Telluria mixta: one gene and its partner. The protein of the gene in region 1 interacts with the protein of each later gene in a pairwise test. Links are inferred from orthologs where the notes say so. Each region holds a gene or a part of one and is shown in the gene's direction. Other genes may lie near its edges. The genes, in order: ftsA and P0M04_RS04615.

Region 1 (14,202 bases):
TGCTCGCGTGCGTGGCGTCGGGAGTGTGGTGGCTGTCGCAGCGCCCGATGTTCACGTTGCGCGCGGTGCGGGTCGAGAGCATGTACGGGCTGGACCTGCAGCACGTGAACGAGCTGACGGTGCGTAACGGGGTGCTCGGGAAGATCAGCGGTAACTTCTTCACGAGCGACCTCGAACAGGTGCGCACCACCTTCGAGGCCGTGCCGTGGGTGCGCAAGGCCAGCGTGCGCCGCGAGTGGCCGAACCAGCTGATCGTGCAGGTCGAAGAGCACGAGGCGCTGGGCACGTGGGGCGAGGACGGCAAGCTGTTGTCGGTGAAGGGCGACGTGTTCACGGCCAACCTGGCCGAGGCCGATGAGGACCACGCACTGCCTGCGTTCGATGGTCCCACCGGCAGCGAGAAGGAAGTGCTCACGCGCTTCGCGGAACTGCGCGGCTGGTTCGCGCCGATCCGCCTGACGCCGGAGTCGATCAGCCTGTCGAACCGCTACGCCTGGACGGTGAGGCTGAACAACGGCATGAGCGTGGAGCTGGGACGCGAGAAGGACAAGGACACACTGCACGGACGCGTGCAGCGGCTGGTGAGCATTTACCCCCAGCTGGTGGCTAGACTGCAGGAAGGGCGCATCGATACCATCGACATGCGCTATCCGAACGGTCTCGCATTGTCCTCGGCGGCATTGACCGTGCCGGCGGATGCGTCCAAGCCCGTGAAGGCGGCAGTCAAGAAAAAAACAAATACCAAAACTACAAAGCAGATCTAATTTAAGCAGGCGACAGCAAACATGACAAAAGACGCGAAGAACCTGATCGTCGGCCTCGACATCGGTACCTCGAAGGTGGTGGCGGTGGTGGCCGAGGTGATGGCCGATGGGCGCCACGAGGTGATCGGACTGGGCCAGCACGAGTCCAAGGGTTTGAAGAAAGGCGTTGTCGTCAACATCGAAGCGACCGTCGAATCCATCCAGCGCGCGCTCGAAGAAGCCGAGCTGATGGCCGACTGCAAGATCCGCAACGTGTACGCGGGGATCGCCGGCAGCCATATCCGCTCGTTCAACTCGAGCGGCATGGTCGCCATCAAGGACAAGGAAGTGACGGCCACGGACGTGGCGCGCGTGATCGAGACGGCGAAGGCCGTGAACATCCCGACCGACCAGCAGCTGCTGCACACGGTGCCGCAGGAATTCATCGTCGACAACCAGGAAGACGTGCGCGAGCCGATCGGCATGAGCGGCATCCGCCTCGAGGTGCGCGTGCACATCGTCACCGGTGCGGTGTCCGCGGTCCAGAATATTGTAAAGTGCGTGCGCCGCTGCGGCCTCGAGGTGTCGGACCTGATCCTGCAGCCGATGGCGTCGGCCGATTCCGTGCTGACGAACGACGAGAAGGAACTGGGCGTCGTGCTGATCGACATCGGCGGCGGCACCACCGACATCGCGGTCTTCAGCGATGGCGCGATCCGCCACACGGCCGTGATCCCCATCGCCGGCGACCAGATCACGAGCGACATCGCGATGGCGCTGCGCACGCCGACGGGCGAGGCGGAAGAGATCAAGATCCGCTACGGCGTGGCCAAGCAGGTGTTGGCCGATCCGGGCGAGTCGCTGGAAGTGCCGGGCCTCGGCGACCGCGGTCCGCGTGCGCTGTCGCGCCAGGCGCTGGCGGCCGTGATCGAGCCGCGCGTGGAAGAACTGTTCGCGATGGTGCACCAGGTCGTGCGCGAGTCCGGCTACGAAGGCGTGCTCTCGTCGGGCATCGTGCTGACGGGCGGCTCGTCGATCATGCCGGGCATGATCGAAATGGCGGAAGACATCTTCCTGAAACCGGCGCGCCTCGGCACGCCGGAATACCGGGGGCAACTGGCGGACGTCGTGCGCAGCCCGCGCTACGCGACGGTCCTCGGTCTGCTGCTGGAAGCGAAAAAACAGTACCTGCGCGGTCACATCGTCACGCGTCAGGATGGATCGGTGAAGGCAGTGTGGCAACGAATGAAAGAGTGGTTCCTCGGGAATTTCTGAGGCGGCGGAGGACCGCGGCGCGCGTGAGCCAGGATGGGAACAACGTAAACGCAACGCGTGGCGGGTTTTTCGAGGTTTAGTAACAGCTAGTAGCAGATTTGCTTGGTAACGGACACGAAACATTTTTAAAATAGTGGCGCGTTTCCAATCTCGAGTCCTGGCGATGTCCGCGAGGATTCGGGCTTGGAAACGGCTCATCGAGATTAGGAGTTCATCATGGAGTTCGATATGGTCGATAACGCAGCATTGGGCACCGTCATCAAGGTCGTCGGCGTTGGCGGCGCGGGTGGCAATGCGGTCCAGCATATGATCAACAAGGGCGTGGCCGGCGTGGAGTTCATCGCGGCGAATACCGACGCCCAGGCGCTGGCCGCATCCAGCGCCCACAACATCATCCAGATCGGCGAGTCCGGCCTGGGTGCGGGCATGCGTCCGGAAATCGGCCGCCAGCTGGCCGAGCAATCGCGCATGCGCATCGAAGACGCGTTGCGCGGTGCGCACATGGTCTTCATCGCCGCCGGCATGGGCGGCGGCACGGGCACCGGCGCCGCGCCGATCGTCGCGGAAGTCGCCAAGAGCCTGGGCGCGCTGACCGTGGCCGTCGTCTCGAAGCCGTTCTCGTACGAAGGCCAGAAGTGCATGGACGTCGCCGAAAACGGCCTGAACGAACTGACCAAGCACGTCGACTCGCTGATCGTCATCCTGAACGAAAAACTGGAAGACATCTACGAAGACGAATCGATGCTGGACTGGATGAAGCATGCGGACGATGTGCTGAACAACGCCGTCGCCGGTATCGCCGAGATCATCAACGTCCCGGGCCACATCAATGTCGACTTCAACGACGTGAAGACCATCATGAGCGAGCAGGGCAAGGCCATGATGGGCACCGCGACCGCGTCGGGCGTCGACCGCGCGCGCATCGCCGCCGAACAGGCCGTCGCTTCGCCGCTGCTGGACGGCATCGACCTGTCGGGCGCGAAGGGCGTGCTGGTAAACGTCACCGCGTCGCGCGGCCTGAAAGGTAAGGAGATCAAGGAAGTCATGGCCGCCGTGCGCGCCTTCGCTGCGCCGGACGCCGCGATCGCACAAGGCATCGCCTACGACGACGAGATGGGCGACGAACTGCGCGTGACCGTCGTCGCGACGGGCCTGGGCAAGAACAAGGCCAACATCTCGCTGGTGCAGCCGCAGCAGGTCCTGCGCACCGGCACGTACGGCGCGCCGATGATGTCCGGCACCCCGGGCGTGACGGCCGGCGTGACCATGGGTACGGCGACCGGCGCCGGCGCGATGGACGGCATGAAGCAGCCGGCCGTGTGGCGCCGCGAGCAGGCCTCCGAGCAGGTGCGCGCGATGCAGAACAACGGTGTCGAGACCTACGACATCCCGGCGTTCCTGCGCAAGCAAGCCGACTAAGTAGCAGACTCCAACGCCGGCTGACCACCGGCGCTCCATGATGCGGGGCCAGGCTGTTCCAAGCAGCCTGGCCTTTCGTTTTTCAACACCGGGGTCAGAGCCCGATTTTTGGAAATAGCTTGCGGGCAGTTGCCAAAATAAGGGCTCTGACCCCGGTTTGGGCTGGATCAGGCATACTTGCGGGTTCTTGAAACTTGAAAGGAATACCACCATGACGATCCAGATCGGCGACCGCCTGCCCGAAGGCTCCCTGCAGGAATTCATCGACGTCGAAACCGAAGGCTGCGCGCTCGGCCCGAACACGTTCAACGTGGCCGACCTCGTGAAAGGCAAGACCATCGCCATCTTCGGCCTACCCGGCGCCTTCACCCCGACCTGCTCGGCCCAGCACCTGCCCGGCTACATCCAGCTGGCCGACCGGCTGAAAGCCAAGGGTGTCGACGAGATCTGGTGCATCTCCGTCAACGACGCATTCGTGATGGGCGCGTGGGGCCGCGACCAGAAGGCCACCGGCATCGTGCGCATGATGGCCGACGGCAGCGCCGCGTTCACCAAGGCCCTCGGCCTGGAATTCGACCTCGTCGCCAAGGGCTTCGGCGTGCGCTCGAAGCGCTACTCGATGCTCGTGCAGGACGGCGTCGTCAAGCAGCTGAACGTCGAGAGCGGTGGCTTCGACGTGTCGTCGGCCGAGACGCTGCTCAAGCAACTGGGCTGATCGACGCTTGATCATCAACACCGAATCGCCGGACCAGCCCGAGGTGCGCGACATGCTCGCGCGTCTCGACGCGTACTGCGCCGCGCTGTATCCGGCCGAGAGCAACCACCTGATGGACATCGCGTCGCTCATGCAGGGCGACGTGCTGTTCCTCGTGGCGCGCGACGTGGACGGCGCGGCGGTGGGCTGCGCGGCGCTCGTCAACAAGCAGGAATATGGCGAAGTCAAACGCATGTTCGTCGACGAGCGCAGGCGCGGACTGGGGACGGGCCGCAAGCTGCTCGAACACCTCGTGATGTTCGCGCGGATGTCCGGCCTGTCGGTGCTGCGGCTGGAGACCGGCATTCATCAGCCGGAAGCCATCGGTTTGTACGAGCGCCTCGGCTTCGAGCGCCGGGCACCGTTCGGCGACCACCGGGAGGATCCGCTGTCGCTGTTCATGGAGCTGCGGCTGTGAGAGATGCGCCCGTGAGCCGGCTTGCCGGGAACATGCGCAGCATCCGCGCGATGCTGGTCTGCGTCGCCATGTTCTCCATCATGGACATGACGATGAAGCTCCTGTCCGCGCATTTCCCGGCGCTGCAGGTGGCGGCGATCCGCGCGCTGTCCGCGCTGCCGCTCGTCGGCGCGTACCTGTTCTGGCGCGGCGGGCAGCGCTCGCTGCTGCGCATCCGCTGGCCGCTGCACCTGCTGCGCGGCGCGATCGGCATCGCGATGCTGGCCCTGTTCACGTACGGCCTCAAGACGCTGTCGCTGGCCGAAGCGTATTCGATTTTCTTCGTCGGTCCGATCCTGATCACGGCGCTGTCCGTGTTCGTGCTGGGCGAGCGCGTAAACGGTGCGCGCTGGATCGCGATCGGCGTCGGCATGGCCGGCGTGCTCGTCGTGCTGCGGCCGACCGGCGCCGGCTTTTTCTCGCTGGGCGGCCTCGCGGTGCTGATCGCGGCCGTATGCTATGCCGTCTCGGCCGTGGCCGGACGCGTACTCGCGCGCACGGATCGGGGCGAGCACATGATGTTCTGGCTGATGGTGCTGATGGCCACCGGCGCGACGCCCATGGCCGCGCCTGCATGGGTGCCCGTGCAGGCGGAGCACCTGCTGCTGATCCTGATGCTGGCCGTCAGCGGCTTCTTCGGCCAGCTGGCGCTGACGGAAGCGTTCAGCCATGGCGAGGCGTCCGTGGTGGCGCCGTTCGAGTATACGGCCCTCGCGTGGGGCGTGGCGATCGACTGGCTCATGTGGAAAACCTTGCCAGATGAATACACTTTATTGGGTGCCGCCATCATCATCGGCAGTGGCCTGTACCTGATCCGCCACGAAACCACCCACGCGGAGGCCGAGCATCCGTGAAAACGTGGTGTTCCAGCCACCGCCGGGTGGGGGCCTCCGGCAGGCGCGAAAGCCCTACGATATAATCGAACGATGCTCAAACAACGAACCATCAAACAATTGGTCCGCACGACAGGTGTCGGCCTGCACTCCGGAACCAAGGTCGAGCTGACCCTGCGTCCGGCGGCCGCCGATACGGGCATCGTGTTCCGCCGCGTCGATCTCGACCCTATCGTCGAGTTCCCGTCGAATGCCGATATCGTGGGCGATACCCGCATGGCGTCGGTGCTCACGCAGGGCAATGCGCGCGTCTCGACCGTCGAGCACCTGATGTCGGCCTGCGCCGGCCTCGGCATCGACAACCTGTACGTCGACGTCACGGCCGAAGAAATCCCGATCATGGACGGTTCCGCGTCGTCGTTCGTCTTCCTGCTGCAGCAGGCGGGCGTGCAGGAGCAGGCCGTGCCCAAGAAATTCATCCGCGTGCTGAAACCCGTGGAAGTCCGCCAGGGCAGCGGCGCCAACGAGAAATGGGCGCGCCTCACGCCATACGACGGCTTCAAGCTCGACTTCTTCATCGAATTCAACCACCCGGCCGTGGACGGCACGACGCAGCGCGCCGTCGTCGACTTCGGCAAGGTCTCGTACGTGCACGACGTGGCGCGTGCCCGCACGTTCGGCTTCATGCAGGACGTGGAAAGCCTGCGCGGCATGGGCCTGGCGCGCGGCGGTTCGCTGGAAAACGCGATCGTGATGGACGAATACCGGATCCTGAATGCGGACGGCCTGCGCTACGACGACGAGTTCGTGCGTCATAAAATCCTCGACGCGATCGGCGACCTGTACCTCGTCGGCTCGCCGCTTCTGGCCAGCTACGAGGCGCACAAGTCGGGCCATGGCCTGAACAACCTGCTGCTGCGCGAGTTGCTGGCGCATCCGGAATCCTACGAGATCGTCACGTTCGAGGCGCAGGAGCGGGCGCCGGTGTCCTACGGCGCGCAGATGGAGCGGGAGTGGGCGCTGACCTGATGGTGCGCCGACGCTGCATGAACGCGTGGACGGCGGATACGCCACGTCACAGCACATCGCCGGGTGGAGCTGTCCACCCTACTTGCGTCGCTCCGCCAGCCTTCTGATTGCCGCGATCAGCGCCGCGTTCTGCGGCGTTTCCGGCAACGTCTCTCCCAACTGCTCGAACGCATCCACCGCCGTCGGCGGCAAGGTCAGCGAGGACGGCTTCGCCTCCTCGCGCACGGGCACGTTAGGCCGCATCTGGATCTTGATGCGCACGTTCTCCACCTGCCATCCCTTTTTCTGCAAACCCGCCTGCAGCTTGGGCAGCTGCTGCTTGAGCTTGGCCGCGACGGCGGAAGAGGGCACGGCGAGGGTCAGCACGGCATCCTGGAACGACAGCACGTCGCAGCCGGCGTACATCGGCGGCAGGATGACCTTGACGTCACGCTGCAGATTGCCCACGCGCAGGGCGGTCGGCATCAGGGCCGCGAGGCGGTCGTTGGCGCGCAGGAAGTCGGTGGCGCCGAAGGCCGTCTTGCGGTCGCGGGTGCCGTAGATATGGAATGGACGCTGCTGATTAGAAGACTGCATGCTTGGAACATACCACAGCCGCGCACCCTGCCGCCAAGAATCGTGCGCGTTGTGTGAAATCGAATGCAGTTTGATAACATTTTTTGCCAGCCGCACTTGTGATCCGCCGGGCGACCCCCAAGTGTGGCCGGATCGCATGATAAAATCGGTGGCTTTTTGCCATTGGTGCTCTCGGGTAGATATGTTTTTGCTATCATCCTGGGCTCCTCGGACCTTTTTCGCGGCGTACTTTTGAAGAACACAGCATGTCATTCCTGACCAAGATTTTCGGCAGCCGTAACCAGCGTCTGCTCAAGCAATACCAAAAATCCGTACGCGAGATCAACGCGCTCGAGCCGCAGATGGAAGCGCTGTCCGATGCCGATCTCCAGGCAAAGACAAACGAATTCAAGCAACGCCTGGCCGGGGCGCCACGCTGGACGACATCCTCGTGGAAGCCTTCGCCGTCTGCCGCGAAGCTGCCAAGCGCGTCATGAAGATGCGCCACTTCGACGTGCAGCTGATCGGCGGCATGGTCCTCCACTACGGCAAGATCGCCGAGATGGGCACCGGCGAAGGTAAAACGCTGATGGCGACCCTGCCCGTGTACCTGAACGCGCTGTCCGGCAAGGGCGTGCACGTCGTGACGGTCAACGATTACCTGGCCCAGCGCGACGCCGAACAGATGGGCCGCCTGTACGGCTGGCTCGGCCTGAGCACCGGCGTGAACCTGTCGCAGATGGATCACGACAGCAAGCAGAAAGCCTACGGCTCCGACATCACCTACGGCACCAACAACGAGTACGGCTTCGACTACCTGCGCGACAACATGGTCTACGAGATGCGCGAGCGCGTGCAGCGTGGCCTGAACTTCGCCGTGGTCGACGAGGTGGACTCGATCCTGATCGACGAAGCGCGCACCCCGCTGATCATCTCCGGCCAGGCCGAGAACCACACGGAGCTGTACCACAAGATCAACGAAGTCCCGCCGCTGCTGACCCTGCAGATCGGCGAGGAGACCCCGGACGGCAAGGGCAACATCGAAGTCCCGGGCGACTACACGAAGGACGAGAAGGCGCACACCGTGCTGCTGACCGAGGCCGGCCACGAGAAGGCCGAGGCCATCCTCACGAAGATGGGCCTGCTGCCGGAAGGCGCCTCGCTGTACGACGCCGCCAACATCACGCTGATCCACCACCTGTACGCCGCCCTGCGCGCGCACGTGCTGTACCACAAGGACCAGCACTACGTCGTGCAGAACAACGAAGTCGTGATCGTCGACGAATTCACCGGCCGCCTGATGACGGGGCGCCGCTGGTCCGACGGCCTGCACCAGGCCGTGGAAGCGAAAGAGGGTGTGCGCATCCAGAACGAGAACCAGACGCTGGCCTCGATCACCTTCCAGAACTACTTCCGCATGTACGGCAAGCTGTCCGGCATGACCGGTACGGCGGATACGGAAGCGTACGAATTCCAGGAGATCTACGGCCTGGAAACCGTCGTCGTCCCGCCGAACCGTCCGTCGCAGCGCAAGGACCGCCAGGACCAGGTGTACAAGACGGCGCAGGAAAAATACCAGGCGATGCTGAACGACATCCGCGACTGCTACGAGCGCGGCCAGCCGGTCCTCGTCGGCACGACGTCGATCGAGAACTCGGAACTGCTGTCGGGTATCCTGGACCAGGCCAAGCTGCCGCACAACGTGCTGAACGCGAAGCAGCACGCACGCGAGGCGGAGATCATCGCGCAGGCTGGTCGTCCGAAGATGATCACCATCGCCACCAACATGGCGGGCCGCGGTACCGACATCGTCCTGGGCGGCAACGTCGAGAAGCAGATCCAGTTCATCGAGGCCGACGAGGCGCTGACGCCGGAACAGAAGGCCGAGCAATCGGCCAAGCTGCGCGAGGAATGGCAGTCGCTGCACGACCACGTCGTCGCGCAGGGCGGCCTGCACATCATCGGCACCGAACGCCACGAGTCGCGCCGCGTCGACAACCAGCTGCGCGGCCGTTCCGGTCGCCAGGGCGACCCGGGTTCGTCGCGCTTCTACCTGTCGCTGGACGACCCGTTGCTGCGCATCTTCGCGGGCGACCGCGTGCGCGCCGTGATGGACCGCCTCAAGATGCCGGAAGGCGAACCGATCGAGGCCGGCATGGTCACGCGCTCGATCGAAGGCGCGCAGCGCAAGGTCGAGGCCCGCAACTTCGACATCCGCAAGCAGCTGCTGGAATACGACGACGTCGCCAACGACCAGCGCAAGGTGATCTACACTCAGCGTAACGAACTGCTGGAAGCGGCCGACATCTCCGAGCTGATCGCATCGCTGCGTATCGGCGTGTTCACCGACGTCGTGCGCACCTGGGTGCCGGCGGAGTCGGTGGAAGAGCAGTGGGACATCCCGTCGCTGGAGCGCGTGCTGGCCGACGAATGGGCGCTCCCGGTGCCGCTGGCGAAGATGCTGGAGGACGAGCCGAACCTGAACGACGACGACATCCTCGAGCGCGTGCTGGCCGCTGCGGAAAGCTCGTACGAAGCGAAGGTCGGCATCGTCGGCAAGGAAGCGTTCGGCGGCTTCGAGCGCAATGTCATGCTGCAGAACATCGACACGCACTGGCGCGAGCACCTGGCCGCGCTGGACCACCTGCGCCAGGGCATCCACCTGCGCGGCTATGCGCAGAAGAACCCGAAGCAGGAGTACAAGCGCGAAGCGTTCGAACTGTTCGGCACGATGCTGGACCAGATCAAGAACGAGGTCATCCGCACCATCATGACCGTCCGCATCCAGACCCGCGAGGAAGTCGAGGCGGCGGAAGCGGCGATGCAGGCGGCCGCGGCGCATCTGGAAAACGTCAACTACCAGCACGCCGACTTCGACCCGACGGCAGCGCCGGAAGAACTGATGGCGCCGCTCGCAGTCACTCCAGGCACGACGGCGATGGCGGACGATCCGGCCACCACCTACATGGGCGTGAAGGTCGGCCGCAACGACCCGTGCCCGTGCGGCAGCGGCAAGAAGTTCAAGGCTTGCCACGGCAAGCTGGCGTGATGCCGTAACCCCAACAAAAAGGCACCCGCGGGTGCCTTTTTTGTTGCCAAAAACCGGGGCCAGAGCCCGGTTTGGAGAAATTGCCAAAAATCGGGCTCTGACCCCGGTGTTACTTCAAGCGGTCAGCGCCTTGCGCAGCCAGGCCAGCGTCGCGTCGCCGATGCCCGGTCCCATGCGCAGCAGGGGTTCCGTCGCGGTGGCCTTGCGGAAGGCGTCGACGTCCTGCGGGTCGGTGCCGACCATGTCGTGGAACAGCGCCATCCACTGGCGCCCCAGGTCGCGCGCCCGCGGGCCCGTCGCTTCCGGATCGGCCTTGATCTCGGCCTGTACCTGCGCGATCAGGGGCGTCCACTCCTGGCCGCGCGTGGCGACGTGGCGGCGCATGCGGTCGAGCACTTCCGGCCGCAGGTATTTCGCCCACGTGTCGGATTTCAGTTCGCCGACGGCGGCCTTCACGTAGTCGAAAATCTGCGCCGGCATGCCGACGGCGTCCTTTTCGCGCTCGACCATCGCGTTCAGCTTCGCCTGCAGCGCCGCGTCGCCGCCCGTGTCGCGCTCGAACGTCTGTAGCCAGCGCAGGGCGAACGCCTTGGCGGCGTCCGAGTTTGGCGGGACCTGCGATTCGATCAGGCCGCGCACCTGTTCGACCATCGCCTGCCATTGCGCCTGCGCGGCATCGCTGCGGACCATCGGCAGGCGCTCCAGTTCCTCCTTGGTGAAATAGCGTTCGTATACGTTGATCATGTCCATGGTGTTCTCCAGTGTGGTGAGCCACGTGGACAGGTCCGGCGCGCTGCCTTGCACGAGTTGGGCGCGCACGCGCAGCAGCTGGTCGCGCAGGCGCCTGGCTTCCGCCATCCGCACTTCGAGCGCTTCCAGCTGGCGGTCGACGATCGCCAGCGGCGAGCCGGCCGGACTGTCCAGCGTGAGGGCGATGTCGGCGAGACTCAGGCCGAACGCACGCAGGGCCTGGATGCGGTGCAGGCGGGCCACGTCGTCGCGGTCGTAGAGCCGGTAGCCGGCATCGGAACGCGCGGAAGGGCGGAGCAGGCCGATGCTGTCGTAGTGGTGCAGGGTGCGCACCGTCAGGTTGGCCAATGCGGCCAGCTCTCCTACCTTCAGCATTGTTCGTCTCCGTTCTTCAGCGTGGGACCATGGTCAGGCCTCACGTGACGTGAGGGTCAAGCGGTTTCGACTCGCGCAAGGCACGTGCCTCGTGCCACAAGGTGACGAACAAGGTCATCACGACGGGTCCGACGAACAGGCCGATGAGCCCCAGCGTCTCGACGCCGCCGAGGATGCCCAGCAGGACGGCGACGAACGGCAGCTGCGTCGCATTGCCGATCATCGCCGGCCGCACGAAGTGGTCCGCGATGAACAGGATGATCGCGCCCCACACGAGGATCCCGATCGCCGCGATCGTCGCGCCCTGGAACGCGAGCAGCGCGGCGGCGGCGCCGAAGGCGAGCGGGGCGCCGAACGGGATGATGGCGAGGATGCCCGTCGCGGCGGCCCACAGCACGGCCGACGGCAGGCCCGCGACCTGGTAGCCGATGCCGAGCAGGACGCCTTCCGCGAGGCCGACGAGCACGAGCCCGTTGACGGTGGCGCGCACGGCGACAGGCACCTTCAGCGAGAACAGCGTCCAGCGCGCCGTGCCGATCAGGTGGGCACCGATGGCGTTCGTCTGGCGCTGCAGCGCGGCGCCGTCCTTGTAGAAGAAGAACAGACACAGGAAGGCGAACAGCATGTCGACGAGGCGGTGCATCACGCCGCTGCCGACGCGCTTCAGGACTTCGCTGGCGGTCTGCATGCGGCCGACGGAACCGTCCTGCAGCAGGTGCGCGAGGCCGTGCGGCTGGCCGAGCGTGGCCAGCCACCAGTTGTAGATGGCGTCGCCGGCGAACGGAATGCGGTGCAGCCATTCCGGCGCCGCGAGGCCTTCCGTGTTGGCGCTCGCGACCAACTGCGCCAGCGCCGGCGCCTGGCGCGCGGCCTGCGTGACGCCCAGCGCGAGCGGCGCGATGAACACGATGGCGACGATGACCGTGACAAGGGCCGCCGCGGGGAGTGTCCGCCCGCCCAGCGCCGTCCGGACGCGCACGTACAACGGCCACGTGGCGATGCACAGGATCGCGGCCCACAGCAGCGGCAGGATGAAGCGCTGCGTCACGAACAGGGCGCACAGGACGATCGCCAGCGAAAAGCCGGCACTGAGTACATCGCGTTGGTTGTCGGTCATTACGCCTCCGGTGGATGGGCCATCTTACCAAGGCTGCATCGCCGGGTAAGTAGTGTTGCCGATTATTAAGTGGTCAACTTAAGCGTGTATTAACAGCTCGAAAACGTCGTCCCCGCGCAGGCGGGGACCCAAGTTCATTTGCGCCGCTGCTGCGCACGCAAAATTGGACCCCCGCCTTCGCGGGGGCGACGTATGGAGCGGACCGTGCACGTCCGCTCAAGGCGTTACAATACCGGACCTTCTTTCCATCTTTTCATTAGAGAACGCCATGGCCGTCAATTCCCCCCTGCCCGTCGCCGCCGAACTGAAACCCGTCGCCGGCATCGAACTCGGTTACGCCGAAGCCGGCATCAAGAAGCCGAACCGCAAGGATGTGCTGGTGATGAAGCTCGCCGAAGGCGCGACCGTCGCCGGCGTGTTCACGAAGAACCGCTTCTGCGCGGCGCCGGTCCAGGTCAGCAAGGCGAACCTCGAGGCAGTGAAGGGCGGCGGCAAAGCGATCCGCGCGCTGGTCGTCAACACGGGCAACGCGAACGCCGGTACGGGCGAGCCGGGCCTGCAGAACGCGCAGGCCACGTGTGCCGAAGTGGCGCGCCTGCTCGGCCTCGACGCGCAGCAGGTGCTGCCGTTCTCCACCGGCGTGATCCTGGAACCGCTGCCGGTGCAAAAGATCGTCGCGGGCCTGCCGGCCGCCATCGCGAACCTGAAGGCGGATAACTGGTTCAACGCGGCGGAAGCCATCATGACGACGGACACGCAGCCGAAAGCGGCGTCGCTGACGACGACGATCGGCGGCCACGTGGTCACGATGACCGGCATCAGCAAGGGTGCCGGCATGATCAAGCCGAACATGGCGACGATGCTGGGCTATCTCGCATTCGACGCGAAGGTCGCGCAGCCCGTGCTGGACGAACTGGTGAAGTACGCGGCCGACCGCTCCTTCAACAGCATCACCATCGACGGCGACACGTCGACCAACGACTCGTTCATCCTCGTCGCCACGGGCGCCGGTTCGCTCGTCGTCGATTCGACCGACAGCGCGGACTACGCCGCACTGCGCGACGCCGTCACCGGCATCTCGCGCCACCTGGCGCAGCAGATCATCCGCGACGGCGAAGGCGCCACCAAGTTCATCACGATCAGCGTGGAGCAGGGCCGCGACATGGAAGAGTGCCGCAAGATCGCCTACGCCATCGCCCACTCGCCGCTCGTGAAGACCGCGTTCTTCGCCTCCGACCCGAACCTGGGCCGCATCCTGGCCGCCATCGGCTACGCGGGCGTGGACGACCTGGATACGTCCAGGCTCGACCTGTACCTGGACGACGTGCTGGTGGCGAAGGCCGGCGGCCGCAATCCGGAGTACAAGGAAGAAGATGGCCAGCGCGTGATGAAGAAGGCCGAGATCCTCGTGCGCGTCGTGCTCGCGCGCGGCGAGGCGGATGCGACCGTGTGGACGTGCGACCTGTCGCACGACTACGTCTCGATCAACGCCGACTACCGTTCCTGAACCGATGAACCAGCTGGACAACTTCCTGCACCGCGCCGAAGCCCTGCTGGCGCGCGTGGAGGCTTTATTGCCGCCCGCGGCGCCGCGCGATCCGGATTTCCGCCACGGCTATGCCTACCGCTGGCGCAAGCGTCCGGGCGCGGGCAGCGTCAAGTACCTGCAGGCGGTCAATCACGCGTCGAGCATCCGCCTGGACGACCTGCAGCACATCGGTCCGCAGAAAGAGCAGATCGAGCAGAACACGCGCCAGTTCGTGACGAAGCGCCCCGCCAACAACGTGCTGCTGACGGGCGCGCGCGGCACGGGTAAATCGTCGCTGATCAAGGCGTGCCTGAACCA
Region 2 (14,824 bases), 270 kb from region 1 along the record:
TGATAGGCGCGGCCGTCGTCGCGGCGTTCTTCATCGTCCCCGTGGCGGTGAAGTTCGCGGGCAAGCAGACGCGCCGCGAGGCCGAGCTGGCGACCGTGCAGAAGCTGGCCATCCACCCGTCGATCCTCGCCACCGGCAACCTCGTGTTCCGCCAGGAGGTGCAGCTGTCGGCGGAGGTCATCGGCAAGGTGGCCGGCGTGCTGGTGAAGGAGGGCGACCGCGTCGAGCGCGGGCAGATCCTGCTGAAGCTCGATCCGACCGTGTACCTGGCCGAAGTGGCGCAGCAGGAAGCGAACCGGCGCAACGCCGCCATCGCGATCGAGCGCGCCCAGATCAACCTCGCGAACCAGCAGCGCAACCTGGACCGCACGGGCCTGCTGTACAAGGCGAAGTACATCGACATCTCGAAGTACGACGACGCCGTGCACCAGGTCGATCTCGCCAGGGTCGAGCTGCGCGCCAGCCGCGAGACCCTCGAGCAGGCCAGCGCGCTGCTGTCGCAGGCGCGCGAGCATCTGGCCAAGACCGAGGTGCGCGCGCCCATCGACGGCACCGTGACGGCGGTGCCGATCAAGATCGGCGAGACGGCCGTCGCCAGCGCGACCGGCATCGCGGGATCGTCGCTGATGACGATCGCCGACGTCGGTTCCATCATGGCCGAGGTGAACGTGGACGAAGCGGACATCGCGCGCGTGGGCGTCGGCCAGCAGGCCAGGGTGTTCCCGGCCGCGTTCCCCGACCAGCCGGTGACGGGCCGCGTGGAAAGCGTGGCGATGGCGCCGAAGACCGTCCTCGGCGCGCAGGCCCAGGGCCGCAGCTATGTCGTCAAGCTGCGCCTGGACGACGCGAAGCTCGCGCTGCGTTCGGGGATGACGTGCCGCGTCGAGATCGTCGTCGGCAACGGTGCCGCGCGGGCCGCGGTGCCGATCCAGGCCGTGCTGAGCGAGGAAATCCCGGGCGCGAAGGACAAGGTGAAGAACACCAGCTACGTGTTCGTCGTGCAGGACGGGAAGGTGAAAAAGACGACGGTGGAACTGGGCCTGTCGGACGACGCCAACCAGGAAGTGACGAAGGGCGTGGCCGCCGGCCAGACGATCGCCGTGGGCCCGGCGCGCCTGCTGCGCGAGCTGCACGACGGCGATGCCGTCACGGCGAAGAAGGCGGACGTCAAAGTGGCCGAAGGAGCGCACCAGTGATCCGCCTGGAAGGCGTGACGCGGCAGTACACGATGGGCGACCAGACCGTACACGCGCTGCAGGGCGTCGACCTGCACATCCGGGCCAACGAGTTCGTCGCGTTCATCGGCGCGTCCGGCTCCGGCAAGTCGACCATGATGAACATCGTCGGGTGCCTGGACCGGCCCAGCAGCGGCGCGTACTGGCTCAACGGGCGCGAGGTCGCGACGATGTCGGGCGACGAGCTGGCGCGCGTGCGCAACGAGGAGATCGGCTTCATCTTCCAGAGCTTTCACCTGCTGCCGCGCGCGAGTGCGCTCGACAACGTGGCGCAGCCGCTGATTTATCGCGGCATCCCGCTGAAGGAACGTCTCGCGCTGGCGGAGCAGGCCTTGCAGCGCGTGGGCCTGGGCGGGCGGCTGCACCACCGGCCCAACGAACTGTCGGGCGGCCAGCGCCAGCGCGTCGCGATCGCCCGGGCGCTCGTGGGCAAGCCCTCCATCCTGCTGGCCGACGAACCGACGGGGAACCTCGATTCGGCCACCAGCGAGGAGATCCTGGCCCTGATCCGCGAACTGCATGCGGGCGGGCAGACGGTCGTCATGGTGACGCACGAGCCCGAGATCGCGGCGCAGTGCCGGCGCGTCGTGCGGTTGCGCGACGGGCGGATCGTGTCGGACACGAGGAATGATGCGGAGAACGCGGCATGAACCTGTTCCTCGAAAGCCTGCGCTCGGCGCTGGCATCGATCCGCGCCCACCGGCTGCGCAGCTTCCTCACGTCGCTGGGCATCATCATCGGGGTGGCGTCGGTGATCACCGTGATCTCGCTGATCCAGGGCCTGTCGAAAAGCGTCACCGACCAGTTCGAAGGACTGGGCGGCAACGGCCTGACGGTGCGGCCGCACAATGAGTTCAAGGACGTCATGCGCGGCAAGGTGAACTACCTGCGCTTCGACGACGTGGAGCAGCTGCGCCTGCGCGTGGACGGCATCCGCAACCTCAGTCCCGTCTTCGCGCCCGGCTTTTCCGAGGTGCGCTTCACGGGCATGTCGGCGACGGCGCAGGTGTTCGCCACGACGGCCAGCTACCAGGAAGTGAACGGCCGCTACGCGCGCCTGGGGCGGTTCATCAGCGACTCCGACGACGCCGGCGCGCGCCGCGTGGCCGTCATCGGCGAGAAGCTGATCGAGGACCTGCACCTGCCGCCGAATCCGGTCGGGCAATTCGTCCTGTACGCGAACGAGTGGTTCAAGATCGTCGGCGTGATGGAAAAGCGGGGCGAGATCTTCGGTATGTCCCAGGACAACTACATGATCATCCCGTTCAAGACGGGGCAGAGCATCATCGGCAACAACACGCGCCCGCAGCTGCAGATCACGGTCGCCGTGCGCGACCTGGGCCGGCTGGACGCGACGCGCAGCCACATCCGCATGGTGATGCGGCAGGCGCATCGCCTCAAGCCCGACGACACCGATGATTTCGAGATCGAATCGGCGGACCAGATCGCGAAATCGTTCGAGAAGCTGAGCGGCACGGTGACGCTCGTGATGGGCGGCGTGGTCGGCATCGCGCTGCTGGTGGGCGGCATCGGCATCATGAACATCATGCTGGTGTCGGTGAAGGAGCGCACGCGCGAGATCGGCATCTGCAAGGCGATCGGCGCGCGCAGCCGCGACATCCTGATGCAGTTCCTGATCGAGGCCGTCACCCTGTCGCTGCTGGGCGGCCTGCTGGGCCTCGTGATCGGCTACGCGCTGGGAGCAGGGATTGCCGCCATGATCCCCGACTTCCCGCCGGCCGTGGTGCCATGGTGGGCGGTGGCGCTGTCCGTGCTGTTCTCGGGCGGCGTGGGCGTCGTGTTCGGCGTCGTACCGGCCAGCCAGGCGGCGCGCCTGGACCCGATCGACGCGCTCCGCTACGAATAAATTCGGGGTCAGAGCACTTTTTCGGTGAAATTCGGGGTCAGAGCACTTTTTTGTGCACCATCCTTGGAGCAAGTTTTACGGCGAGGGCCGCTTGCCGGTTCTGCTGCACAGCGATCGACACGTCGATGCTGTCTGCGGGGATGGGTGGTTCGGTTTCGTAAAGACATTGATCCGAAATGTGCTCTGACCCCGAATTTGCGCGGAAATGTGCTCTGACCCCGAATTGGGGCAATAGTGCAGACGTAAAAAAACCGGAGTGTGCTCCGGTTTTTTGGGGCGTGCCAGGACTCAGGCCGCCAGCTTCTTCTTCAGCAGCTCGGTAACCTGCGCCGGATTCGCCTTGCCCTTCGACGCCTTCATGCATTGGCCGATCAGCGCGTTGATCGCGGCTTCCTTGCCGGCCTTGTACTGCTCGACCGATTTCGCGTTGTTGGCCAGGACCTCGTCGACGATCGCTTCCAGCGCGCCCGTGTCCGAGATCTGCTTCAGGCCCTCGCGCTCGATGATCGCGTCGGCCAGGTTCTCGTCACCCGACTGCGCTTCCCACATCAGGCTGAAGACCTTCTTGCCCGCGTTGTTCGAGATCGTGCCGTCGGCGATGCGCTTCAGCAGCAGGGCCAGTTGCGACGCTTCGACCGGCGAGTTCTCGATGGCGACGTCGGCGCGGTTCAGCGCGGACGACACGTCACCCATCAGCCAGTTCGCGGCCGCCTTGGCGTTGTCCTTGCCGGCCTTCGCGACGACGGCTTCGTAGTAGGTCGCCATCGCCTGCGACGACGTCAGGATCAGCGCGTCGTACTCGGGCAGGCCGTAGTCGCGGATGAAGCGCTCGCGCATCGCGGCCGGCAGTTCCGGCATGCCGGCTTTCACGCGGTCGATCCACTCCTGCGAGATCGCGAGCGGCGGCAGGTCGGGGTCGGGGAAGTAGCGGTAGTCCTGCGCGTCTTCCTTGCTGCGCATCTGGCGCGTTTCCTTGCGGTCCGGGTCCCACAGGCGCGTCGCCTGCACGACCTTGCCGCCGTCCTCGATCAGTTCGATCTGGCGGCGCACCTCGTAATTCACCGCTTCTTCGATGAAGCGGAACGAGTTCAGGTTCTTGATCTCGCAGCGCGTGCCGAATTCCTTCTGGCCGACGGGGCGTACCGACACGTTGACGTCGCAGCGGAACGAGCCTTCCTGCATGTTGCCGTCGCAGACGCCGAGCCACATCACGAGGCCGTGCAGCGCCTTCGCATAGGCGACGGCTTCGGCGGCGCTGCGGATTTCCGGCTCGGAGACGATCTCCAGCAGCGGCGTGCCGGCGCGGTTCAGGTCGATGCCGCTCATGCCGTGGTAATCCTCGTGCAGCGACTTGCCGGCGTCTTCCTCGAGGTGGGCACGGGTCAGGTTGACGGTCTTCGTCTCCAGCTTGCCATCCTTCTCGAACGCGAACGTGAGGCTGCCGCCCTGCACGACCGGGTCTTCGAACTGGCTGATCTGGTAACCCTTCGGCAGGTCGGGATAAAAGTAGTTCTTGCGCGCGAAGACGGATTGCGGCGCGATCTTGGCGCCGACCGCGAGGCCGAAGCGGATGGCGCGTTCGACGGCGCCCTTGTTCATCACGGGCAGCACGCCCGGCAGCGCCAGGTCGACGGGGCTCGCCTGCGTGTTCGGCTCGGCGCCGAACCTGATCGAGCTGCCGCTGAAGATTTTGGAGTTGGTCGTGAGCTGGACGTGGTTCTCAAGACCGATGACGACTTCCCATTGCATGGTGTTCTCTCTTGTATGTCAGTGCGTCAAACGCCTTCGGGCGCGCGCGTATGCCAATCCGTGGCTTGCTGGTACTGGTGCGCGATGTTCAGCAGCTTCGCCTCGGCGAAATAATTGCCGATGATTTGCAGGCCGACCGGGCGCTTGCCGTTCTTTTCACCCTGGCCGAAGCCGACCGGGATCGACATGCCGGGCAGGCCGGCGAGGCTGGTCGACAAGGTGAAGATGTCGGCCAGGTAGTTTGCCACCGGGTCGTTCGCCTTGGAACCCAGGTCCCACGCGACGCTCGGGGCCACCGGGCCCATGATCACGTCGCACTTGTCGCGGAACGCGGCCTGGAAGTCGTCGGCGATCAGGCGGCGGATCTTTTGCGCCTGCACGTAGTACGCGTCGTAGTAGCCGTGGCACAGCACGTACGTGCCGACCATGATGCGGCGCTGGACTTCCTTGCCGAAGCCCTGTGCGCGCGTCTTCTTGTACATGTCCTGCAGGTCCGTGTACTCCGGGGCGCGGTAGCCGTAGCGCACGCCGTCGAAGCGCGACAGGTTCGACGAGGCTTCCGCCGGCGCAATGATGTAGTAGACGGGGATCGACAGCGACGTCTTCGGCAGCGAGATCTCGACCAGCGTCGCGCCCAGCTTCACGAATTCGTCCAGCGCGGCGCGCACGGCCTGCTCGACGTCGCTTGCCAGGCCTTCACCGAAGTATTCCTTCGGCACGCCGATGCGCAGGCCGGTCAACGGTGCGTTCAGGTCGCGCGTAAAATCTTCGCGGGCATTGCCTTGCTCGGCTGTGAGGCTCGTCGAGTCGCGCTCGTCGAAGCCGACCATGTCGTTCAGCAGCAGGGCGCAGTCCTCGGCCGTGCGGGCCATCGGGCCGCCCTGGTCGAGCGACGAGGCGAACGCGATCATGCCGAAGCGCGACACGCGGCCGTACGTCGGCTTGATGCCGGTGATGCCGCAGAACGCGGCCGGCTGGCGGATCGAGCCACCGGTGTCGGTGCCGGTCGCGGCAGGCGCCAGGCGCGCGGCGATCGCGGCGGCCGAGCCACCCGACGAGCCGCCCGGCACGGCCAGCGCGTCCCACGGATTCTTGACGGCGCCGAATGCCGAGTTCTCGTTCGACGAGCCCATCGCGAATTCGTCGCAGTTCAGCTTGCCGAGCGTGACCATGCCGGCGTCGGCGAATTTCGTGACGACGGTCGCGTCGAACGGGCTGGTGTAGTTGCCCAGCATCTTCGAGGCCGCGGTCGAGCGCCAGCCCTGCGTGACGAAGATGTCCTTGTGGGCAATCGGAATACCGGTCAGCGGGCCGGCATTGCCTGCCGCGATGCGCGCATCGGCGGCCTTGGCTTGCGCCAGCGACAGTTCCGGATTTACATCCAGGAACGCGTTATGCTGGCTGGCGGCGATGCGGTCGAGGTAGTGCCGGGTCAGCTCCGTCGCCGAGACTTGTTTCGAGTGCAGGAGCGCGGACAGCTCCTTGATGGTTTTTTGATGCATCATGATGGTCGACGTTCGCAGCGGGTTATTCGATGACTTTCGGCACCAGGTACAGGCCGTCCTGGGTTTTCGGGGCCGGGGCCTGGTAGTCGTCGCGGTGGTTGTCTTCCGTCACCACGTCCTCGCGCAGGCGCAGGGGCAGGGCGAGCACGCTGGCCAGCGGTTGCGACAACGGCGCAACACCCGTGGTGTCGACGGCCTGCAACTGGTCGGCGAGGGCGAAGATCCCGTTCAGCTCGTTCAAGGCGATTTCGGCATGGGCTTCATCCATGTCGAGCTGGGCCAGGTTGGCGATCCGTTTTACGTCTGAAAGTGTCAGGGACATGGCAAAAAGCGCGGTTCGATACCGCGTTCAAAGATGAATGTGTAGATAATGAAATTTGGACAACGGCGCGCTAAAGCTGATAAAAGCTTTCTAATACCGTCGATCTCGCAGGCTGATATGGGCACGAAACCACCCGTTTTTCAGCGTTTAATCGGTAAATTATAAGGTAGAATGGCGGGCTAATGCGTTCTCCGGGCGAAACCTGCCCCGCTTCCACGCATGAAAAGCCCGCGAGGCGCTCGGCAGTCGCGGCAAGGATTCCCCGATTAATGTTAGGCGCACCCTATCGCGCATATCAGGACACACATGTTTGGTTTTTTACGTAGCTATTTCTCGAACGACCTGGCCATCGACCTGGGCACCGCCAACACACTGATCTACGTGCGCGGCCTGGGCATCGTGCTGGACGAGCCTTCGGTCGTCGCGATCCGCCAGGAAGGCGGTCCGAACGGCAAGAAGACGATCCAGGCGGTCGGCAAGGAAGCCAAGCAAATGCTCGGCAAGGTTCCCGGCAACATCGAAGCGATCCGTCCGATGAAGGATGGCGTGATCGCCGACTTCACCGTCACCGAGCAGATGCTCAAGCAGTTCATCCGCATGGTGCACGATTCGAAGTTCTTCCGTCCGTCGCCGCGCATCATCATCTGCGTGCCGTGCGGTTCGACCCAGGTCGAGCGCCGCGCGATCCGCGAATCGGCGCTGGGCGCCGGCGCGTCGCAGGTCTACCTGATCGAAGAGCCGATGGCGGCCGCGATCGGCGCCGGCCTGCCGGTATCCGAGGCGACCGGCTCGATGGTCGTCGACATCGGCGGCGGCACGACGGAAGTCGGCATCATCTCGCTGGGCGGCATGGTCTATAAAGGTTCCGTGCGCGTCGGCGGCGACAAGTTCGACGAAGCCATCGTCAACTACATCCGCCGCAACTACGGCATGCTGATCGGCGAACAGACCGCCGAGTCGATCAAGAAGGCAATAGGGTCGGCCTTCCCTGGCTCCGAAGTCAAGGAGATGGAAGTCAAGGGCCGCAACCTGTCGGAAGGCATCCCGCGTTCCTTCACCATCTCGTCCAACGAGATCCTGGAAGCGCTGACCGACCCGCTGAACAACATCGTCTCGGCCGTCAAGAACGCCCTCGAGCAGACCCCGCCGGAACTGGGCGCGGACATCGCCGAGAAGGGCATGATGCTGACCGGCGGCGGCGCACTGCTGCGCGACCTGGACCGCCTGCTGATGGAAGAGACCGGCCTGCCGGTGCTGGTGGCCGAGGATCCGCTGACCTGCGTCGTGCGCGGTTCGGGCATGGCGCTCGAGCGCATGGACAAGCTGGGCTCGATCTTCTCGTACGAGTAACCCGGCCGTGGCTGCGCGGATAGGGCGTGTGACCGTTCCGGCGATCCTGCGGGGACGCTCCACGTTGCACGCGCTGCCCGCGTTTGGTGTCGCCCGTCTGCCGCAACCCCGCGCCGGGCGTCTGGATTGACGCGGGCGCCGGTCGCCCGCATTATTGGAAGTCATGGAATACAGTCCTCCGCCGCTGTTCAAGCAAGGCGCCCCCGCAAGGGTCAAGGTGACCGTGTTCGCTCTCCTGTCGATCGCGCTGCTCGTGGTCGACGCCCGCCTGCACGCGCTCACCGCCGTGCGCCAGGTGGCGGCAACGGTCCTGTACCCGTTCCAGATGGCTGCCCTGGCCCCGCGTGACGCGCTGGCCAACATGGGCACGTATTTTTCCTCGATCTCCGCGCTGCAGAAGGAAGTGCGCGACCTGAAGAGCCAGCAGGTCGCGATGGCCCAGGCCATGCAGCAGGCGCAGCTCCAGATGGCCGAGAACACGCAGCTGCGCCGCCTGATGGATGCGCGCGAGCACCTGCCCGTGCATTCGATGATGAGCGAGATCCTGTACGACGCGCGCGATCCGTCCACGCGCCGCGTGGTGCTCGACCGCGGCACCCGCAACGGCGTCAAGCTCGGCCTGCCCGTGATCGACAACGCCGGCGTCGTCGGCCAGGTCACGCGCGTGTTCCCGTTCACGTCCGAAGTCACGCTCCTCACCGACAAGGAGCAGGCGATCCCCGTGCAGGTGCTGCGCAACGGCCTGCGCAGCGTCGCGTATGGCCGCGGCCAGTCGGGTCTTCTCGACCTGCGCTTCGTCGCGCCGAACGCCGACATCCAGGTCGGCGACGTGCTCGTGACGTCCGGCCTGGACGGCGTCTACCCGGCCGGCCTCGCGGTGGCCAAGGTGATCCAGGTCGAGAACGTGGCGCAGGGCGCCTTCGGCCGCGTCGTGTGCCAGCCGCTGGCCGGCATCGACCGCCACCGCCAACTGCTGATCGTGATGTCCGACCAGCCGCTGCCGCCGCGCCCGGCCACGGATGCGCCGAAGGCCAACGCCGGCACCACGTCGAAGAAGAACCTGCCGCGCATGGAACCCGTGCCGCCGCTGCCGCTGCCGCCGCAACCGCTGGCACCGGCCGTCGCGCCGGCCGCGAACGGCGCCGCGCCCGCGCGCCCGAATCCGGCCGCTGCTGCGCGTACGCCGGCTGCAACGCAGGCCGCCGCGCCGGCCACAACGCCAGCCGTGCGGGCGCCGGCGACGACGCCCGCCGCCGGCGCGCCGGCCGCGGCAGCGCCCGCACGTAATCCAGCCACCGTCGCGCCGACCCAGCCTGCACCGGCTGCGCCGAAGGAGGGGACCTGATGCCGACGACAAACCGTCCGCACTACATCCTGTTGCCGGTCAGCCCGCTGTTCATCGCGTTCAGCCTGGTCTGCGCATTCATGCTCAACCTGCTGCCGTGGGGCCGCTGGGTCGGCGCGCCGGACTTCGTCGCGCTGGTGCTCGTGTTCTGGGGCATCCATCAGCCGCGCAAGGTCGGCATCGGCATCGCGTTCTGCATGGGCCTCCTGATGGACGTGCACGACGCCACGCTGCTGGGCGAGAACGCCCTCGCGTACACCTTGCTGTCGTACCTGGCGATCATGATCCACCGCCGCGTGCTGTGGTTCCCGCTCGTCACGCAGGCGATGCACGTGTTCCCGCTGCTGCTGCTCACGCAGGCGATCCAGGTGATGGTGCGCTTCTTCGTCACGGGCCGCTTCCCCGGCGCGCTCGTGTTCATCGAAAGCGTGATCGCCGTCGCGCTGTGGCCCGTGATCACGTGGCTGCTGCTGGCGCCGCAGCGCCGCGCGGTCGACAAGGACCATACGCGTCCGATCTGAAGACTTTTGATCGCATTCCCGAATGACCGAGATTAAAGACAGTGATCGCGAGATCCACCTGTTCCGCATGCGCCTGACGGCGATGGTGTTGTTCGTCTTCATCTGCTTCGGCCTGCTCGTCGCACGCTTCGTCTGGCTGCAGGTCGTCAAGCACAGCCAGTACATGGCACAGGCCGAGGACAACCGCATCGCACTGGTCCCCATCGTGCCGAACCGCGGCCTGATCGTCGACCGCAACGGCGTCGTCCTGGCCAGCAACTACTCCGCCTACACCCTCGAGATCACGCCGTCGAAGCTGGAAGCGAACCTCGATTCCGTCATCGACGAACTGGCGAAGCTCGTCACGATCGAACCGAAGGACAGGAAACGTTTTAAACGCCTGATGGAAGAGTCGAAGAATTTTTCCAGCGTCCCGATCCGCACCCGCCTGACCGACGACGAAGTGGCGCGCTTCACCGCGCAGCGCTTCCGCTTCCCCGGCGTGGAAGTGCAGGCGCGGCTGTTCCGCCAGTATCCGCTGGGCGAAGTCGCCTCGCACGTGCTGGGCTACATCGGCCGCATCAACCAGGCCGAGGCCAAGGTGCTCGATGCCAGCGACGATGCCGCCAACTACAACGGCACGGACCACATCGGCAAGGAAGGCCTGGAAAAGAGCTACGAGCGCCAGCTGCACGGCCAGACAGGCTACGAGGAAGTGGAGCGCTCGGCCGGCGGCCGCGCGATCCGCACCCTGTCGCGCACGCCGCCGACGCCGGGCAACAACCTGATCCTGTCGATCGACATCGAGCTGCAGAAGGTCGTCGAGGAGGCGTTCGGCAATTACCGCGGGGCGCTGGTCGCCATCGAACCGGCGACGGGCGACGTGCTCGCGTACGTGTCGCGGCCCGGCTTCGACCCGAACCTGTTCGTCGACGGCATCGACAGCCAGAGCTGGACGGAACTGAATACGTCGCTCGACAAGCCGCTGATGAACCGTCCGCTGTCCGGCACCTACCCGCCCGGTTCGACGTTCAAGCCGTTCATGGCGCTGGCCGCGCTGGAGCTGGGCCTGCGCCGTCCCGAGTACGGCATCAGCGACCCCGGCTTCTTCGTGCTGGGCGGCCACCGCTTCAACGACGACAAGAAGGGCGGCCACGGCTACGTCGACATGTACCGCTCGATCGTGATGTCGTGCGACACGTATTACTACCAGCTCGGCAACGAGATGGGCATCGACCGCCTGCACGACTTCATGCAGCCGTTCGGCTTCGGCGACAAGACCGGCATCGACCTCGAACACGAGAAGACGGGCGTGCTGCCGTCGCAGCAATGGAAGCGCGACCGGTTCAAGAAGAACCGCGCGGCGCAGAAGTGGGTCGGCGGCGACACGATCTCGATCTCGATCGGCAACGGCTTCAACAGCTATACGCCGCTGCAGATGGCGCACGCCGTGGCGACGCTCGCCAACGACGGCGTCATCATGAAGCCACACCTCGTCAAGCTGCTCGAGGACGGCGGCAATCATGCGCGCACGCCGACCGTGGCAAAGGAATCCGGCCGCATCGCGCTCAAGCAGCAGAACATCGACGTCATCAAGCGCGCCATGGTCGGCGTGACGGCGGACCAGAGCGGCACGGCGTTCATCCCATTCCGCAACGTGCAGTACACGGTGGCCGGCAAAACGGGTACGGCGCAGGTCGTGGGCCTGCGAGGCCAGAAATACAATGCCGCCGCGACGCCGGAACGCCTGCGCGACAACGCGTTGTTCGTCGCGTTCGCCCCGGCCGATCATCCGCGCATCGCGCTCGCGATCGTCGTGGAAAACGCCGGCTTCGGCGCGACCGTGGCGGCGCCGATCGCGCGCAAGGCGCTCGATTACTACCTGCTCGGCAAGCGTCCGGGCGACGCGGACAAGCCGGCGCCGAAGCCCGTCGACCCGGTCCCGGCCGACGAAGACCAGGTGGCGCCCACGGCCGGTGCCGATTTCAGGCCGGGCGGCGAGACCCCCGGCAACAAGGACTGAACCATGGCGCATTTCCCCGAACGCCGCTCGCTCAGCCGGCGCCTCAAACCGTATTTCACCGTCTTCGATCCGGCCCTGTCGCTGATCCTGTTCCTGCTGCTGTGCACGGGCCTCGTCACGCTGTCCTCGGCCGGCCACGACTTCCCCGGCCGCCTGGAAGGCCAGATCCGCAACATCATCGCGGCCTTCGTGTTCATGTGGGCGGCCGCCGTCGTGCCCCCGCAGACCCTGCTGCGCCTCGCCGTGCCGATCTATACGTTCGGCGTCGCGCTGCTGCTCGCCGTGGCCACCGTCGGCATCATCAAGAAGGGCGCGCGGCGCTGGCTGCACGTGGGCGTGGACATCCAGCCGTCCGAGATCATGAAGATCGCCACGCCGCTGATGCTGGCCTGGTATTTCCAGACCCGGGCCGGCATCCTCAACTGGAAGTCGTTCGCGGTGGCGGCGCTGCTGCTCCTGATCCCCTTCGGCCTCATCGCCAAGCAGCCCGACCTCGGCACGGCGCTGCTGGTGGGCGGCTCCGGCTTCTTCGTGATCTTCCTGGCCGGCCTGTCGTGGAAGGCGCTCGGCGCGCTGTTCGCGGCCGGCTGCGCGGGCCTCCCGGTGGCGTGGTCGATGATGCACGACTACCAGCGCGAACGCGTGATGACGCTGATCGATCCCACGTCCGATCCGCTCGGCAAGGGCTTCCACATCATCCAGTCGACCATCGCGATCGGCTCGGGCGGCGTGACCGGCAAAGGCTATATGAAGGGCACGCAGGCTTACCTGGAGTTCATTCCGGAACGCACCACCGACTTCATTTTTTCGGTATATTCCGAAGAGTTTGGTCTGGTCGGCAACCTCGTGTTGCTGTTCCTGTACCTGCTGCTGATCGGGCGCGCGATGATGATCGCGGCCAATGCGCCGAACCTGTTCACGCGCCTGCTGGCCGGATCGGTCGCGATGATGTTTTTTGTGTATGCCTTTGTCAACATGGGCATGGTCAGCGGCATCCTGCCCGTGGTCGGAGTTCCGCTTCCTTTCATGAGCTATGGCGGCACCGCGCTGATTACTTTGGGGCTCTGCAGTGGTATATTGATGAGTATTCAACGACACCGCAAACTGGTGCAGACCTGATATGCAAGAGAACGCGATGGCCGTTCCGAGGTTGCTCCCAGCGGTCATTGCGATGTTGGCAATGATGGCGGGGTGCAGTACCACGGACCAGAACGGCGAACACAAAAGCCTGATTCCCCTGCCGTGGAAGCACAAGGTCACCCGCGTGGACCCGAAGCTTCCGAACCTGCCGGCGGCCGGCTCCGGTCGCGGCGGCTACTACCAGGACGACGGCCCCGGCGCGAATCCGCCGCCGGGCCTGCTGGACACCCCGGACGCCGTCGTCAAGTACGAACCCTACGCCAAGTTCGCCAACAGGCCGTACGCCGTGTTCGGCCAGACCTACACACCGCTCATCAACGACGAACCGTTCACCCAGCGCGGTGTGGCCAGCTGGTACGGCGTCAAGTTCCACGGCCAGCGCACGTCGTCGGGCGAGGCCTACGACATGTACAAGATGACGGCCGCGCACCCGACGCTGCCGATTCCCTCGTACGCGCGCATCACGAGCCTGGAGAGCGGCAAGTCCGTCGTCGTGCGCATCAACGACCGTGGACCGTTCCATTCCGACCGCGTCATCGACGTCTCGTACACGGCGGCCCTCAAGCTGGGGCTGCTGGGCAAGGGCAGCCACCAGGTCCAGGTCGAGCGCCTGTTCCCGGGTGACGTGATGCAGCTCGCGTCCGCGCGCCGCGCCGCCGCATCCGAGGCGCAGGCGTTGCCGGCACCGCCCGCCATCGCCGCCCTGATGCTGGAAGACCGCGTCGACATGGACAGCGCCGCCGTCGCGCGCGCACAGGCGCCCGCTGCCTCGACTTCGGCCTTGGCCTCGGCTGACAAGGCCGCACTGGCGCCGGGTTTCTATCTGCAACTGGGCGCCTATGGTCGCGACGGCAAGGCCGAGGAGATGGGCGAGAAACTGAAACAGGCAGGCGTCGACCTGACTGTCGAAGTCGTCCGTTCCGGCAACGTCAACCGCCTGTATGGCGGCCCCTTCGAAACCCGCGCACTGGCGCAGGAAGCGGCGCGTGCGCTGCCGGCCGGACTCGGCCTGAAACCCATCGTCGTGCGGCGCTGAGCGGGCAGGGACCTTGCCGTCCCGTGCCGCTTTCCAGCCTGTTCCAGCTCCCCTCCCATAGCGCGCCCGGCGGACCGGCCGGGTTTTGCCTGTTCCTGTCCAGACATCAGATGTCTGACCAACTCGGCGGCATTTCAGTATCCGCGCATGACAATGTGCGATGTCAATTGCATTAAAACCACAGAAATATGGCTGAAATTGCGGCTTTCCTTAAATGTTATCGTCAGATGTCAGACATCTACAACGATTTTTGATTTGCTATACGCTACCATTTGTTGTACTGTATATGTGCTACTTCATTAAATTTAATTTGGGTTTTTGACCGAAATTCCAGAATAAACACCAGGCCTAACGCTATGGTTGCGCAAAACATTTATGTTTGCTCAATTGACACTCATAACATTGAGCTCCTACACTGATTTTGCCTAGTCATAAGACCATGCCTACCGGTATGTCCAGGCCCAGATAAAAATACAGGAGACAGCAAATGATCGAGAAGTCCGTAGCGCGGCGTCGTCACCAGGGCCGCCAAGTTGTGCTTGGCCTGAGCGTAATCGCCGGCCTCATCCAGCAGGTGTATGCCCAGGAAGCCCCGGCCGCAACTGCCGACGCGGCCGTGGTGACCGTGACCGGCTACCGCGCCAGTCTGCTGTCGTCCGCCAAGGACAAGAAAGAAGCCGTCGGTTTCCAGGACACCATCAGTGCCGAAGACATCGGTAAATTCCCCGACAAGAACATCGCCGAATCGCTGA

The links.
Region 2: the proteins of ftsA (region 1) and P0M04_RS04615 interact in binary tests that used the Escherichia coli proteins (3 or more experiments, as listed by UniProt). The link is inferred for Telluria mixta from one-to-one orthologs.

Annotation. Positions count from the first base shown.
Region 1 is NZ_CP119520.1:755,185-769,386, reverse strand. Bases 1-2,901 are described here. They hold ftsA (cell division protein FtsA), read left to right. Parts: upstream 1-785; coding sequence 786-2,018; downstream 2,019-2,901. Other genes in these bases: ftsZ (cell division protein FtsZ), read left to right, coding at 2,235-2,901; P0M04_RS03360 (cell division protein FtsQ/DivIB), read left to right, coding at 1-764. In the rest of the region: more of ftsZ, read left to right, coding at 2,902-3,437; P0M04_RS03345 (peroxiredoxin), read left to right, coding at 3,649-4,152; P0M04_RS03340 (GNAT family N-acetyltransferase), read left to right, coding at 4,160-4,609; P0M04_RS03335 (DMT family transporter), read left to right, coding at 4,660-5,502; lpxC (UDP-3-O-acyl-N-acetylglucosamine deacetylase), read left to right, coding at 5,575-6,510; P0M04_RS03325 (DciA family protein), read right to left, coding at 6,589-7,086; P0M04_RS03315 (MerR family transcriptional regulator), read right to left, coding at 10,229-11,239; P0M04_RS03310 (AI-2E family transporter), read right to left, coding at 11,280-12,356; bifunctional glutamate N-acetyltransferase/amino-acid acetyltransferase ArgJ, read left to right, coding at 12,625-13,863; P0M04_RS03300 (ATP-binding protein), read left to right, coding at 13,868-14,202. UniProt on the Escherichia coli protein: Essential cell division protein that assists in the assembly of the Z ring. May serve as the principal membrane anchor for the Z ring.
Region 2 is NZ_CP119520.1:1,025,793-1,040,616, reverse strand. What follows is about bases 6,175-9,006. They hold P0M04_RS04615 (rod shape-determining protein), read left to right. Parts: upstream 6,175-6,984; coding sequence 6,985-8,028; downstream 8,029-9,006. Other genes in these bases: mreC (rod shape-determining protein MreC), read left to right, coding at 8,192-9,006; gatC (Asp-tRNA(Asn)/Glu-tRNA(Gln) amidotransferase subunit GatC), read right to left, coding at 6,379-6,678; gatA (Asp-tRNA(Asn)/Glu-tRNA(Gln) amidotransferase subunit GatA), read right to left, coding at 6,175-6,353. Also shown: P0M04_RS04645 (efflux RND transporter periplasmic adaptor subunit), read left to right, coding at 1-1,196; P0M04_RS04640 (ABC transporter ATP-binding protein), read left to right, coding at 1,193-1,885; P0M04_RS04635 (ABC transporter permease), read left to right, coding at 1,882-3,102; Asp-tRNA(Asn)/Glu-tRNA(Gln) amidotransferase subunit GatB, read right to left, coding at 3,391-4,851; more of gatA, read right to left, coding at 4,878-6,174; more of mreC, read left to right, coding at 9,007-9,373; rod shape-determining protein MreD, read left to right, coding at 9,373-9,894; mrdA (penicillin-binding protein 2), read left to right, coding at 9,917-11,896; rod shape-determining protein RodA, read left to right, coding at 11,900-13,015; P0M04_RS04590 (septal ring lytic transglycosylase RlpA family protein), read left to right, coding at 13,068-14,072; P0M04_RS04585 (TonB-dependent receptor), read left to right, coding at 14,560-14,824. UniProt on the Escherichia coli protein: Forms membrane-associated dynamic filaments that are essential for cell shape determination. Acts by regulating cell wall synthesis and cell elongation, and thus cell shape.